Regions from separate parts of the Streptosporangium sp. NPDC006930 genome, predicted to be linked through region 1. Evidence: riboswitches for the same ligand, from Rfam matches in the RefSeq annotation. Region 1 holds a riboswitch; each other region holds the start of a gene.

Region 1 (3,368 bases):
CCCTCGCCCTCAGCAGGGGCGTTCCCGCTCTGCCGGTGAGCAGTTCCAGGAGCCTGATGGTGGCGAGCCCGTCGTCGACGATCACGATCCGGCCGGGGGACGCGGTGAGCCAGCGGAACTGGACCTTGCCGGAGAAGGCGTCACCCACCGCCCAGGTCTCACCCCGGCGAGGCCGGGGCATGTCCGGGCGTGCCGGGGTGAGCTCAAGCCCTCTCGGCAGGGTGAGGCGGCCGAGTTCGCGGCCTGTCACGGCCAGCGGGCGGAGTTTCGCCCGGGGGACGAGATGGCTGCGTACGCCGAGCAGCCCGGCGTGGTGGGCCTCCACCGCGCAGAGCATCTGCAGCGGGGATTCCACCCAGGCGATGGCCGAATCCTGCTCCCGCGCGTGGTCTCGACCGTCCTCCACGCCGGGCGATGACCCGTTCACGACTGGCACAACCTAACCCGGTGGCCTTAAGGAGCAGGGAACTGCGGATGAACAGCCGACCACGCGCGACTGCAGATGATCTTTCCGGCCTCCGCCTTTCCGTGGCCGCCGTCCGAGGTCGGATACGACCGGATGTCCGTCGACCAGGTCGTCGGGCGGGGAGGCGTCGGCCCCGAACTCGAACCGCAGCCCTCTGGAGGTTGGGAGGACCTCCGGGCATGGTCGCGAGCCGACGGATCCCGCGTGCGCTCTCCGGCCCTTTCATGGGAGAACCCCTACCGTCCGCATACTTTTTACTATCGAATATTTGTTCGAAAATATGGCGAGCACAAGATCTTCGATGGAGGCCTTCCTCCTCGCGCGATAGCACGCCCCGGCCGACGCTTCGCGGGCGGGCCCGGTAAGCCCGAATCGCCGTGAACACGGGGGATCCCGGACACCCTCCCCATCCCCGCGGGAAGACGCGCCCGACGTCGGAGGGACATGATCGACTTCCTTTCCCCCGCCCGGCGGCCCCCTGCTGTACCCCCTCATTTGGGACGTATTACCAAGTCAGAGCAATGTGTCCTACTTGTAATCGTCTGCCCTGTTGTCGTACGTTCGTCCTGTTCATGGCAATTGTCTAGGTCTATACAGGTCTGTGCATTGCCGTCACATTGCCCGACCGTGCTCCACCCGGCGGAACCCTCCGCCATCGGTGAGCACGGCCGCCGAATCCGCGAAGTCTGCGGAACCGGGGAACCACGTTCCTGGGGTGAATCAACGCACTCATGCGTCGTAGGGCACTTCCCAGCCCGAACCCGTCAGCTAACCCGGTAGGCGGTATGGAAGCGAAGCAAGGAGCCGAACCCCCACATGACCAAGCATCGCCTCACCTCCACCCCCCGCGCCGCCTGCGCCATCCTGGGCGCCTGCGCCGTTCTGGCGACCGGCACCACCGGCGCGGCCCTGGCCGACAGTCACAGTGTCGTGAACGCACCGCCCGCCGACACCCGCGCGCAGGGCACCAGTGCCGCGAAGACCCCCCTGCAGGTCGTGGCCGAAGGCCTCCCCAAGGTCTCGGCCGCCCAGGTCCTTGACATCGCCTCCAAGCAGATCGGCGTCCGCGAGAACTCCCGGGGCGGCGGAACCAAGTTCCACTCCTGGTACATGTCGAGCCCCCGCGCCATGGAGACCATGGCCCGCGACGGCGGCAAGAGCGTGTACGAGTACGCCAACGCCCCCTGGTGCGCGATGTTCGTCTCCTGGGTCGGCGAGACGGCCGGCATCCGCCCCACGATGGGCTGGGACGCCTACACCGTCACCCACGCCAAGTGGTTCAAGAACAACGGACACTGGGGCACCACCCCCACCCCCGGCGCCGTCGTCTACTTCGACTGGGCCGGCGGCAAGAGCATCGAGGGCATCGACCACGTCGGTTTCGTGAAGAAGGACAACGGGAACGGCACGATCACCACGATCGAGGGTAACACCGGCAACGGTGTCGTCGAGGAGCGTGTCAGGCCCGTCTCCCAGATCGTCGGTTACGGCTACCCGGTCTACTCGGACTGACTCCCAGCCGACCCCTGGCCGCCGCCCGGCCCCCTCGCCGGTGAACGCGTGCGGCCCTCACGCTTCCAGGGGCACCGCTCGAACGAGCGGTGCCCCTGACGGCGTTCCATCTTGCCCCCTCCGCTCTTCCCGCGAGCCCCGCGCGACCACGAAATGCCCCAACTGGTATGCCCGTGAGGTGGGAGCGCTCCCAATCACCCTTGTGGGAGGTATGTACATTTTTCATACCAAAAGTCCCACCTAAAGCGACCGGATGTAACGGTTGAGTTTCGGCATATTGACGTCCTGGTTGCCTATCGTCCACTCTTCGTGGGAGCGCTCCCAAAAGCACATTGAGGAACGATCTCGTCGCGACGACCGCGTTTGTCGGGGACCGGTCCGCGATGTCGCCTCCCAATGAAATTCGGGCGACCACCTGAGAGGGGTCCGGAATGTTGAACAACAAGCGACACGGCAAGCTCGCCGCCGTCGCGGTCATGGCGGCCACCGCCCTGGCCATCACGTCATGCAGCTCCAGCGAGCCGGCGGCACCCGCCGCGGAGGGCGGTTCCTCCGCCCCGGCCGAGCCGGTAACCATCACCGTGCACACCTTCGGCGGCGGTGAGAACTTCGGCTACGACAAGGCCGTGGAGACGTGGAACGCGGCGAACCCGAACATCCAGGTCAAGTACCAGAACCTGACCGACCGTTTCGAGGACGTCTATCTTCCGCAGCTGCTCCAGCGCCTGCAGGCCAACAGTGGCGCGGCCGACATCATCGCCCTGGACGAGGGCGCGATGGGTCTCATGAAGGCCCGCCCGCAGTTCTTCACCGACCTTGCCGAGTACGGGCTGGACAGCCGTAAGGCCGACTTCCCCGCAGCGAAGTGGGACAACGGCATCAACGCCGACAACAAGCTCTTCGCGCTGGGCACCGACATCGGTGGCATGACCATGTGCTACCGCAAGGACCTGTTCGAGAAGGCGGGCCTGCCCACCGACCGCGAGGAGGTCGGCAAGCTCTGGCCGGACTGGAACGCCTTCAAGGCGATCGGCGAGAAGTTCAAGGCCGCCAACCCCGGCAAGACCGACCCCAAGTTCCTCGACGGCCCGAACACGCTCTACAACGTGATCCTGTCGCAGGAGGCGCCGAAGAACGGCAACGTCGCCTACTTCGACAAGAGCAACCAGCTCATCATCGAGAGCAACCCGGCCATCAAGACCTCCTTCGACACGGTGAAGGACTTCAGCGAGGCGGGCCTGACCGCCAAGCTGGCCTCGTTCACCCCGCCGTGGAACGCCGCGATCAAGAAGGGCGCCTTCGCGACCATGGGCTGCCCGGCCTGGATGCTCGGCGTGGTCTCCGGTGCGGCCGGTGACGACAACAAGGGCAAGTGGGACGTCGCGTCCGT
Region 2 (3,368 bases), on a different contig from region 1:
GGCGGCCGGGACGGGCTCCGTGGAGACGTCGGAGCGGATCCCCAGGGCGAACGGGGACCCGGCCGACGTCAACCTGCTCATCCGGCTCAGGAACGCATTGGAGGCAATGACTTGAGCCCGGTCACATGCCGATAAGGCTACGGACGCTGAAGTTGATCGGAAGGAGGATGCCGGTGGAACTGCGCGAGGAGATACGCCGTGAGATGGCGATGCTGCGAGAACGCGTACCCGACGTGGACGGGAGCATCGCGTGCAGTGTCGACGGCCTGACGATAGCCAGCGACCTGAGAAACGACATCGAGCAGACGGGCGCGCTCTCCTCCGCGGTGCTCGCCCTGAGCCGCCGGATGACGGGCATCGCCGGCAAGGGCGCCTTCGAGGAGACGCTGATCTCCGGAACCAACGGCTACGCGGCGTTCTACGCCGCCGGACCCAAGATCGTTCTCACAGTCCTGGCACGCCCGGGGACCAATCTCGGGCTGCTCAGGCTGGAGGGCCGCAAAACGGCGGACAGACTCGCCGCCGTCAGCTCACGCACATCGATATCCCAGTGATCGGAGACAGTAATGGGCAACATGGACATCTCGCTCAAGGAGATGATGGCGATCGACGGCGCCATCGGCGCGGTCGTCGTCGACTACAACAGCGGAATGGCGCTCGGCGCGCTCGGCGGGTCCAAGGACCTCGACCTCCAGGTCGCGGCCGCGGGTAACACCGAGGTCGTCAGGGCGAAGATGCGGACCATGGAGTCGCTCGGCCTCAAGGACGGCATCGAGGACATCCTCATCACGCTCGGCACGCAGTATCACGTGATCCGCCCGATCTCGGGCCGGAGCGGTAAAGGGCTGTTCCTCTACCTGGCCCTCGACCGGAGCCGGGCCAACCTCGCGCTCGCCCGGCACAGCCTGCGCGGCATCGAGGAGAAGCTCGAAGTCTGATCCTCCGCTGCGGTTCGCGCCCCGACAGGCGCGGACCGCACCGGAACCCTCCGCACCTCGGGGACGGTGACGGAGGGGTCGGTTCTTCTGGGCCGCCACGCCGCCGGGGACGGTGGCGGTGGCGGAGGCCGGTTCTTCCCGGCTGTCGCGCCGTCGGGGTCAGTTCTTCTCCGCGGCCACGCCGTCGGGGACATGCTCGGAGACGTGCTCGACCATGACCTTGGGCTTGCCGAGCCAGGGCCGCGCCTCGGCACTCACCAGCTGGGTCTGCAGGCCGATGCCCAGCTTCCTCGCCATCGCGAAGACGGTCGTCGGCGGCTGGGCCGGGCTGGTGTCCCTGCGGTTCCACGCGCCGGTGGAGAACGCGACGGGGTGGTTTTTGATCCCCGTGCCGTTGCCCCACTTGGTGACGACGTACTGGATGTCGATGTGGCCCATGCCCCCGTTGCCGTCCACGCCGAGTGTGCGGGAGTTGAACGTGCCGCCGGTCAGGTCGGCGAAGGTCTTGGCGTCGATGTCGATCATGATGCCCCGGTTGGAGGGGGTACCCGGGCCGCGGTCGCCGACGAAGAACTTCGCCTTCTTGCCCTTGTAGAGGACGTATCCCTCGGTGAACAGGGGCCAGCTCGGGCTGGCGATCATGCCCTTCTGCATCGGCTTGCCGCTGGCGGGCAGTCCGGTGTCACCGGCCCGGCCCGAGGAGTCGTCCCAGAAGTAGGAGGCCGTGGTCGCACCCTGGAGGAGAACGGCCTCGGTACCGGCGGGCGCGGCGGCCGCGGGGTCGTTCGCGAGGCGGGTGGAGGCGGGGGCCGCGGAGGCGGGAAGCGCCAGGGCGACACCGCCGGAGAGGAGAAGGCTCGCGGCCGTGAGGGCCGCGGCGAGGCCGCGCCCGAGGGAGGTGTTCCTGTACGAGGGTCGCTCGCCCGGACGGGGCTTGTTCAGGTCGTTCTTGTGCATACCAAAGGAGGGGTGCATGGAGAAAGGGCTCTTTCACGAGGGAACGGGGCGGCCGTGTGCGAACACCGAAGGGGTGCACCGGCGGGGACGCGCTCATCGGAAAAGGTGGCGTAGTCGGATCAGCCGATCGCTACGCGGAGCACGGTCCTGAAGATGCCGCGATCAGGCGCGGCGGGTCGAGGGGCGGGGGGCGGCGTGAAAGTTCAGGTGGTCGGTGCGGACAGTGGGTCCACCGACGTGGTGACGCGGTGATCCATGAGGGGATCTCCTCTCCATCTCGTCTACCGGGTTAGCTGACGGGTTCGGGCGGTGGAGTTGCCCTACCGCCGCGCGTTCGCGGCGGATTCACCCCGGAAAATTGGTTCCCCGGCTCCGGAGCCCTGCGGGCCCTCGGGATTCGACGTCGGCCGGCCGCCTCCTCTTGTGAAGGGCAGGTCGCCAACCGATAACAGTGGACACTACCCACCAAATCGGACAAAGCAAAGCAAACACCACGAAAAACCCAGAAGATCTACCTAAAAGCTTCAAGGAAGCCCCATCGATCGCCCCGCCAGGTCGGCACCCGCCCTACCAGCGAGAACGCCTTCCCCATGCCGTCATTCGCCGCGAGAACCCCCGCCCCCGGACCCGCGCGGGGGCCTCCACCGGCGGCCGACAGCCCGTCCCGCCGGACGAAGCTCCTCCCCGAGATCCGGGATGGGCCCCCGGGTCATCCCCGTCCGGTCAGTCCCACCAGAACGACCAGGCGTTCCTGCCCTTGATCTGCTCGGCGTAGTCGATGAGGGTCCCCGCCCCCTGGATGATGCTGTCGGGACAGAACGTCCAGTGTTCCGCCGCGACGTGCAGGGCGTGCTCGGAGGTCGTCGGAGGCGCGGCGACGCTGAGGTCGAGGGTGTTGAAACCCATCCCGACCACCCGCACCCCGAACCTCTCCTCCCAGCTCCGTACGACGGCCGCGAGCGGGACCATCCACTCGTTGTGGTTCAGGGCGCCCTGCCAGCCCATCACGGCCAGGGCGTCGGCCCCGCGCTCCACCGCGACGAGCCCGAGCGGGGTCCTGCGCTCGGCCACCAACCCGGCGTACCAGTCGGCGACCACACCGGGATCGGCGGCGAGCCTTCCCCCGGGCGCCGGGCCCGGACACTCGGGACCGTAGGGGTCGAGAAGTTCGAGCTGGTCCAGGGTCGCCCTCGCGATCCAGTCGGACCACACCTCGGCCATGAACGCGGCGGCGTTGTAGTTGTCGATCTGAGCGGCGGTGTCAGGGGCGATCTGGCCGGCCGACCAGGGCTGGACGGAGTCCTCCAGCAGAACCGGCCACAGGCCCGACTGCTCGTGCTGAGCCCTCAGCCGGGCCCAGTACTCGCCGGAGACCGTCACCTCACTCAGCCAGAACGCCGGACGGCGACGGACCGCGAGCTGAGCGTAACCGGGGTCGGGCCACACCACGTCCCCCGGCGGCAACTCCACCGA
Region 3 (3,368 bases), on a different contig from region 1:
GGCAGCACGCTCCAGGGCGTGGTGAACGCCACGACCGCCAGCGTGACCGCCCCCAGGCCGGCCGTCGCCCATCCCGCGGGCCGCACACCCGAGGGCGCGTCCTTCGTGCTCAGCGTCACGTGAGTTCCTTCCTGAGGTAGTCGCGCCAGGATCCGGTGAACTCGGCCGGCGGCAGGCCGAGCGCGCTCCCGACATCGCTACCGTAGAGCCTCACCAGCGCCTTCTCCCCGAAGCGCTCCACGACGAACCGGCAGGCGAGCCACGCCTCCTCGTACGCCTGCGCGAGCCTCGGCGCCCCGGGAGCGAAGTCGGCCGGTCCCGGCAGGCGCTCGGGCAGGACGCCCGCGCGCACCTCGGCGGCCAGTTCGGCGGCGGCCGTGCGCACCGCGATCCCTGCGTCGCGGTAACCCGCGTAGTCGGCGAAGCCCTCCGACAGCCACATCGGCACCCGGCCACCACGGGTCGCGCCGGTGGCCACGTGGGCGAGCTCGTGGGTGATCACCACGTCCCTGCCGGTCTCGGTGAGCCTGGCGTATCCCGAAGGTAGAACGATCACCCGGTCCGCGGTCGCCATCGCGGCCAGGCCGCGGGTGCTGTCGGCTCCGGCGAGCGCCGCGGCCTCGGCGTCGGTGGCGGGGAAGAGGATCACCGCGGGGACCGGCCCCCAGATCTCCGCGATCGTCGCGCGGGCGCGGTCGGCCCTCGCCGCCAGGTCCCGCAGGACGGCGTCGGGGACGCCGTGGCCGATCACGAGGGAGTGCTCGCCCCTGACGGTGACGGCGGCACCCGGCCACAGGTCGCGGAGGTCGCCCGGGTCCCGGGAAACGCGCCGGGCGTCGTACGAGCCGCGCGGGAGGAGCGGGGCGGCTCCGGCCAGGAGGGGGCCCGTCCCGGCGAACGGACCGGCGCTCATCAGCGCCAGCATCCCGGCGAGCACGGCGCGGCGCCCTTTCGGGACGGACATACGAGCCGATGGTACTTGACCGGCATCTCGGCCGGCATGGAGCGGCCCCGGCCCTCCTGGTGGAGGGCCGGGGCCGCTTTTCCGTGCTCGGGCGTGTGCTTTCGGCACGTGCTCTCGACGCGCGCCTCCGGCGTGTGCCCGGACGCGGGCTCGGGCTCCCGTACTCGGGCGCGGTGTTCGGGCACCGTGCTCGGGTCCGGCGCTCGGGCTCCGGTTCGGGTCCGGCGCTCGGGCTCCGGTTCGGGTCCGGCGCTCGGGCTCCGGTTCGGGTCCGGCGCTCGGGCTCGGGTCCGGCGCTCGGGCTCGGGTCTCGGGAGCCGCGCTCGACGCGGTCCCGGGTTCCCCACCCGGGCGCGGGCTCAGGCTCCGGGCCGTGCCGCTCCGGCGAAGGAGGACTTGTAGTAGCCCGCCAGCTTCACGACACGAACCGTCTTGCCACTGCTCGGCGAGTGGACCATCCTGCCCTTGCCGACGTACATGCCGACGTGGCCCTTCCCGCTGAAGAACATCAGGTCACCGGGGCGCAGCTTGCTCCACGAGACCTTCTTCTTGAGCGCCCTGTACTGGCTGTGCGTGACCCTGGGGAGGGAGACGCCCGCCTTCTTCCAGGCGTACCGGACGAGCCCCGAGCAGTCGAACGCTCCGGGCCCGGAGGCTCCCCACCGGTAAGGGGTGCCGATCTGCTTCTTGGCCGTCGAGACCGCCTTACCGGCCCGGACCTTCTGTCGTGCCGCCTTGCTCATCTTGGCCTTGGCCTTCACCTTGGCCTTCGCCGTGGACTTGGCCTTCGCCGTGGCTGTGGCCGAGGCCTGAGTGACGGTCTTGGTGGTGCCTTCGGTCTTCTCAGAGACGCCGGCCGCGCTGTTGACCAGGATCTCGGGGGGACCGTCCGCCGCCTGCGCCGCCGTGGGCCCGAGGGTGACCGCTCCGGCTGAGGCGGTCAACGTGAGGGCGATACCGCCGAGGGAAAGGCGGAAAAGGCGCGACAGACGAGGGTTGTGCAGGGTGCTGGACAGGATTTCTCCTTGGGGCTTCCACTGATGCCTACCGGGTTAGCTGACGGATTCGGGCTTGGAAGATGCCCTACGGCATAAACATGCCGATTCACCCCTGGCCGCAGCGTGCTGGGCCTTTTGGGTCCCCGGTTCCATGCCTCCTGGCTGCATGGATTCGGCGGGCCGCCGTAATGATCTCCGCCCCCGACTGGGGGCACGGCGGCCGGCTGGATTCTTATGAGGGAACCGGCCCGAAGACCGACATTCGCCGCGACGGCGTGGCTTGCACGTCGCGACGCCAGAAGTTACCCCGATCCCCAACATTCGGCAAAGCATTCGCCAAATTCGGGAGAGCCGATCCCCATCTTGATCTTCCCGTTACCCCTGCTTAATGGCTATTTATGCTAATGAGATATGACTCTCGTCACATCCTTCGCATCACGCCAGACAGATCACGGTTTCGTAATGTTCGTCACATTCATGATGATCTAGTGATGATGGACCGTTCCCGGGTGATCGGCCGGACGCTCTCAGCGCCTGACACAGGTGTAGGCCCCGTAGATCGACTCCCGGAAGTCCGCCTCGGCGATCTCGAATCCGGCGGCGTCGAGCATCGGTTCGAGCAGCCATCTGAAGGTGCTGTACTCGGTGCGCAGATGCTCGGCGTAGTCCTCGCGCGTGTAGCCCAGCGCGGGGTCGTCCGCCGCACCGTCGAGCCAGCGGCCGAACACGGCGTCGGCCTCGTCCGGCCGGAAGTCGAAGATCAGGTCACGCAGGCGCAGGACGCCCCCCGGCCGTACGATCCGCGCGACGCGGTCGAGCGCGACGGCCTTCCAGAAGTCGGGGAGCTGATGGAGCGCGTGGCGGGTGTAGACCGCGTCGGCGGGCGGCCCGGTGTGCTCGTAGGACAGGAAGCCCGCCCGCACGCACTCAAGGGCGGAGAGCCCGTTCTCGGCGGCACGGGCGGCCAGGAAGTCGTGCATCGCCGGGGAGACGTCCACCGCCACCACCCGCGAGAACCGCCGCGCCGCGGCCAGGGCGAACTGTCCGGTCCCCGCGCCGAGCTCCACGACCGTCGCGCTCTCCCCCACACCGTGCCTCGCGAACACGGCGAGGTCCTCTTCGGGATCGGGCCTGCCCTGCTTCCGGTCGAACCCGGCGACGAACGCGGCGTCGAGGTGCTCCGGCCCGGCGTACGCGAGCTCGTCGGGTATCCATGATTTGATCATGTTCCGATGCTCGCAGCAGCACCGCGCCCGGCACATCCGGTTTTTCCGGCACCCTCACCCGGCACGAGAGCCGCGCCGCCCCCTGGAGGGCCGCTGTGGGGCCACGGGGAGCCACTGGGGAAACGTCAGGGGCGGACGGCTCCGACGATGCGGCGGCCGTAGGACGACAGCGGGACGGTC
Region 4 (3,368 bases), on a different contig from region 1:
TGCCCGTAGTCGGGCTGCTGACCGTAACCTTGCTGCTGGGACGCCTGCTGGCCATAGCCCGGCTGCTGCCCGTACGACCCCGTCCCACCCTGCTGGCCGTAACCCTGCTGCTGCCCGTAGTCGGGCTGCTGACCGTACCCCTGCTGCCCGTAACCGGGCTGCTGGCCGTAGCCCTGCTGCCCGTAACCCTGGCCGTAGCCGGGCTGGCTCTGTCCTGGGCCGGTGTTCGGCTGTGAGGCCTCCGACCGATATCCCATGACCGTTACGTCGGGATCGAGTTCGCCAGCGGCTCGACCCGCGTTGTGCTGTCCGTAATCCGGGTGCCCCGACGGTGTGCGATCGCGGTCGGGATCATCCTGTGGATACGGCGGCTGTCCGGTGCTCACCGCGTCACCTCACTTAGACTGCGCATGTGGCAAATGTCAGACGCACATGCTTGCTGCTGCACAAGGTATCGACATAGGTATCGACAGTCACCTTTCCGATCAGTCAGCTCTAAAGTCATCACAGTCGGGCTCACGTGTCAGGTGGAGCAGCATCCGGGTGTTTCCCAAGGTGTTGGGCTTGACGTGCTCCAGATCGAGAAACTCCGCCACACCCTCGTCGTAGGAGGCGAGAAGCTCCGCGTAGACCGCGGGGGCGACGGGCGTGCCCTGGATCTCGCGGAAACCGTGCCTGGCGAAGAAGTCGACCTCGAAGGTGAGACAGAAGACCCGGCGCAGGCCCAGCTCCGCGGCCGTGCGAATGAGGGCGGAGACGATCCGGTGGCCGATTCCCATCCCGCGACGGGTCGGATCGACGGCCACGGTGCGGATCTCGGCCAGATCCTCCCAGAGGACGTGGAGAGCCCCGCAGCCGATGACCGCCCCCTCCTTGTCGGTGGCGACCCAGAACTCCTGAACGTCCTCGTACAGGGTGACGGTGGCCTTCTCCAGCAGGCGTGGGCCGACGCCGCCATAGGTGTCGACGAGCCGCCTGATCGCGCGGACGTCCGGAGTCCGGGCACGACGGACCGAGACCTCGGCGACCTCTACGATCTCGGCGACCTTGATCGCCTCGGGCAGGGGCGGGTCAGGCTCCGCCCCCTCGGGTCCCGCGCGTCGCTCCCCGCCGCCCGGGGTGCGCACGACCGGCACGGGAGAATGCTCAGCAAGCTGCTCCATGACCGTTCAGCGTACGTCCTCACCGGTCTTCAATTACGGCTCCTCCTTAACTCGCGGCACACCCCCCTCACATGACCGCCGGTAATCGCTTTACCACACTGGGCGCGCGGCATCTCACGTGTGCCACAGCTCACCTTTGGTACGGTCCCGGACCTGGGAAGACCTTCGCCACGCCCCCACCAGGGAGGTAAAGGCAGCGTAATGGCCATGTTGATCATATTGGCGTGTGATCTTTCCGTGACACTTCGGTTGCGAAACCTCCACTGAATTCGCAGTTCTGGTTGAGCAGGAACCACGGGTGCACTAATCTCCGTGCTCGATGTCAGAGACGTAAAAGCCTGACCCGCCGAATCCCCCACCACGGGGAACCGGGGACCCACCACGTCCTTCGGGGTGAATCCGAGTGCCACCGGCGCACTCGGTAGGGCTGCCTCCGGCCCGAACCCGTCAGCTAACCCGGTAGGCGGCCGAGGAGAGGAGCCCGTTGGTGAAGCGCGAGCGCGACCGCGGAGGAAAGAACGCGGGCGACGACGCCCGCCGTCGAGAACGCGCGCCGCGCGGGCTGCGCCGCCGTATGGCGGTCATCGGCCTGGCATTCGCCACCCTCACTCTCGGCACGCCGCTGGTCGCGGCCACCGCCGACCCCGAACCCAGCCTCCAGCAGCTGGCCAAGCAGGCCGAGAAACTGCACGAGGAGATCGGCGTCCTCGCCGAGCGATACAACGGCGAGCGGGTCAAGCTCAGGCAGGCCCAGCGGGCCGCGGAGAGCGCCGAGAAGATCCTCGCGTCGAGCGAGTCGGAGCTGGCCTCCCGCCGCACCAAGGCCACCCTCCTGGCGCAGAGCACCTACATGTCGGGCGGCCTGAACTCCGGGCTCGCCTTCACGCAGGCGACGGACCCCGACACCTTCCTCGATCAGGCCACCACCAACTACGCACTCCAGCAGCAGCAGAGCGAGGAGGTCGCCCAGGTCGCCCGGGCGATCGAGGCCGCCGAGCGGGCGAAGGCCGGCGCCAAGGCGAGGACGGCGGAGGTCAAGGAGCTCCTGGCGGAGATCGACGGCAACCGGACCAAGATCGAGCGTCTGGTCGCGCGGGTCGAGAGCGACCTGTTCAGCGAGGTGCGTGCCAGGGCCGTCGGCAACAGGGGCGCCCGGGTGAAGACCAACGTGCCCATCGTGGGCAGCGGCAAGGCCGCGGAGGCGACCCGCTGGGCGCTCACCCAACAGCTCAAGCCGTACGTCTGGGGCGCCGAGGGTCCCAACTCCTTCGACTGCTCCGGGCTGGTCATGTGGGCCTACCAGAAGGTCGGCATCAGCCTGCCGCACTACACCGGTGACCAGTGGACCGCCGGCACCCACGTTTCCAGGAAAGAGTTGCGCCCGGGAGACCTGGTCTTCTTCTACAGCGACCTGCACCATGTCGGGATCTACATCGGCGCGGGTCTGATGGTCCACGCGCCCCGGACGGGTGACGTCGTCCACATCACCACGATCGACAACCGGCCCTTCGTCGGAGGCGTCCGCATCGCCGCCTGAGCGTGCCCCGCCCCGCCCTCCTGCCCGCACGCGTGCCCGGCCCGACCTGCCGGGCACGCGTGCGGTGCCGTGTCAGATCAGGCGACGGCGGGCGGCCCAGGCGACGGCCTCGATCGCCGTGGCGACACCGATGCGGTCGCAGATGCCTCTCAGCCTGCGCCTGACGGTCCGCCCGCTGATGTCGAGGCGACGCCCCACTCGATCAACCGTGACACCCTTGGCGAGCTCAGCCAGCAGCACGAGGTCGTCATCGCTGAGACCGATATCGCTCATGCCCAGAGGGCCGTCGCCATGGCGTGAATCCACTTCTGGATATGCCACCAAGAGTCACTCCCCCCACTCTGGAAACCGGGTGCGAGACGCCGGAAATGAATACCGTCCGCCAGGAACGGTAAACGCCTCGTTCAAAGGTCGTCAAGTTCTGCTCTTCATAGCGCGCGTCCAGTATTGACATAGTAGGCGCTACATGAAGTACTCATGATATGTCAGTGCCTTTGCGGCTATGTCATGACCCGTCCTGGGCGCGAGCCGGTAGGCACCCCTGGCTGCGGCGATCGAAGTCCCGGCAGAACAAGATTTTGCGGGGTCCCCGCCTCGCCGGGCACGTCGGAGCCGGTCCTCCGGAGATCCGGACCGCCCACATTTTTCGGTAAAAACCGATCTCTTCC

Evidence for each region. Region 1 has a riboswitch for cyclic di-AMP ahead of ABZ664_RS09775 (CHAP domain-containing protein). Riboswitches for the same ligand answer to the same signal wherever they lie in the genome.
Region 2: another riboswitch for cyclic di-AMP. It lies ahead of ABZ664_RS38295 (hypothetical protein); the one in region 1 lies ahead of ABZ664_RS09775 (CHAP domain-containing protein).
Region 3: another riboswitch for cyclic di-AMP. It lies ahead of ABZ664_RS03220 (C40 family peptidase); the one in region 1 lies ahead of ABZ664_RS09775 (CHAP domain-containing protein).
Region 4: another riboswitch for cyclic di-AMP. It lies ahead of ABZ664_RS17845 (NlpC/P60 family protein); the one in region 1 lies ahead of ABZ664_RS09775 (CHAP domain-containing protein).

What each region holds. Positions count from the first base shown of each region.
Region 1 is NZ_JBEYID010000004.1:247,572-250,939, reverse strand. It holds gene ABZ664_RS09780 (hypothetical protein) at 1-427, opposite strand, end outside; cyclic di-AMP (ydaO/yuaA leader) riboswitch at 1,126-1,264, shown strand; gene ABZ664_RS09775 (CHAP domain-containing protein) at 1,283-1,978, shown strand; gene ABZ664_RS09770 (extracellular solute-binding protein) at 2,410-3,368, shown strand, end outside.
Region 2 is NZ_JBEYID010000040.1:33,377-36,744, forward strand. It holds gene ABZ664_RS38280 (hypothetical protein) at 1-115, shown strand, start outside; gene ABZ664_RS38285 (roadblock/LC7 domain-containing protein) at 168-554, shown strand; gene ABZ664_RS38290 (hypothetical protein) at 567-938, shown strand; gene ABZ664_RS38295 (hypothetical protein) at 1,098-1,913, opposite strand; cyclic di-AMP (ydaO/yuaA leader) riboswitch at 2,159-2,308, opposite strand; gene ABZ664_RS38300 (DUF4253 domain-containing protein) at 2,619-3,365, opposite strand.
Region 3 is NZ_JBEYID010000001.1:686,690-690,057, reverse strand. It holds gene ABZ664_RS03230 (M48 family metallopeptidase) at 1-119, opposite strand, end outside; gene ABZ664_RS03225 (hypothetical protein) at 116-964, opposite strand; gene ABZ664_RS03220 (C40 family peptidase) at 1,324-1,908, opposite strand; cyclic di-AMP (ydaO/yuaA leader) riboswitch at 1,991-2,150, opposite strand; gene ABZ664_RS03215 (class I SAM-dependent methyltransferase) at 2,490-3,188, opposite strand; gene ABZ664_RS03210 (NlpC/P60 family protein) at 3,314-3,368, opposite strand, start outside.
Region 4 is NZ_JBEYID010000009.1:108,543-111,910, reverse strand. It holds gene ABZ664_RS17855 (RDD family protein) at 1-257, opposite strand, end outside; gene ABZ664_RS17850 (amino-acid N-acetyltransferase) at 486-1,052, opposite strand; cyclic di-AMP (ydaO/yuaA leader) riboswitch at 1,498-1,645, shown strand; gene ABZ664_RS17845 (NlpC/P60 family protein) at 1,651-2,700, shown strand; gene ABZ664_RS17840 (LuxR C-terminal-related transcriptional regulator) at 2,773-2,973, opposite strand.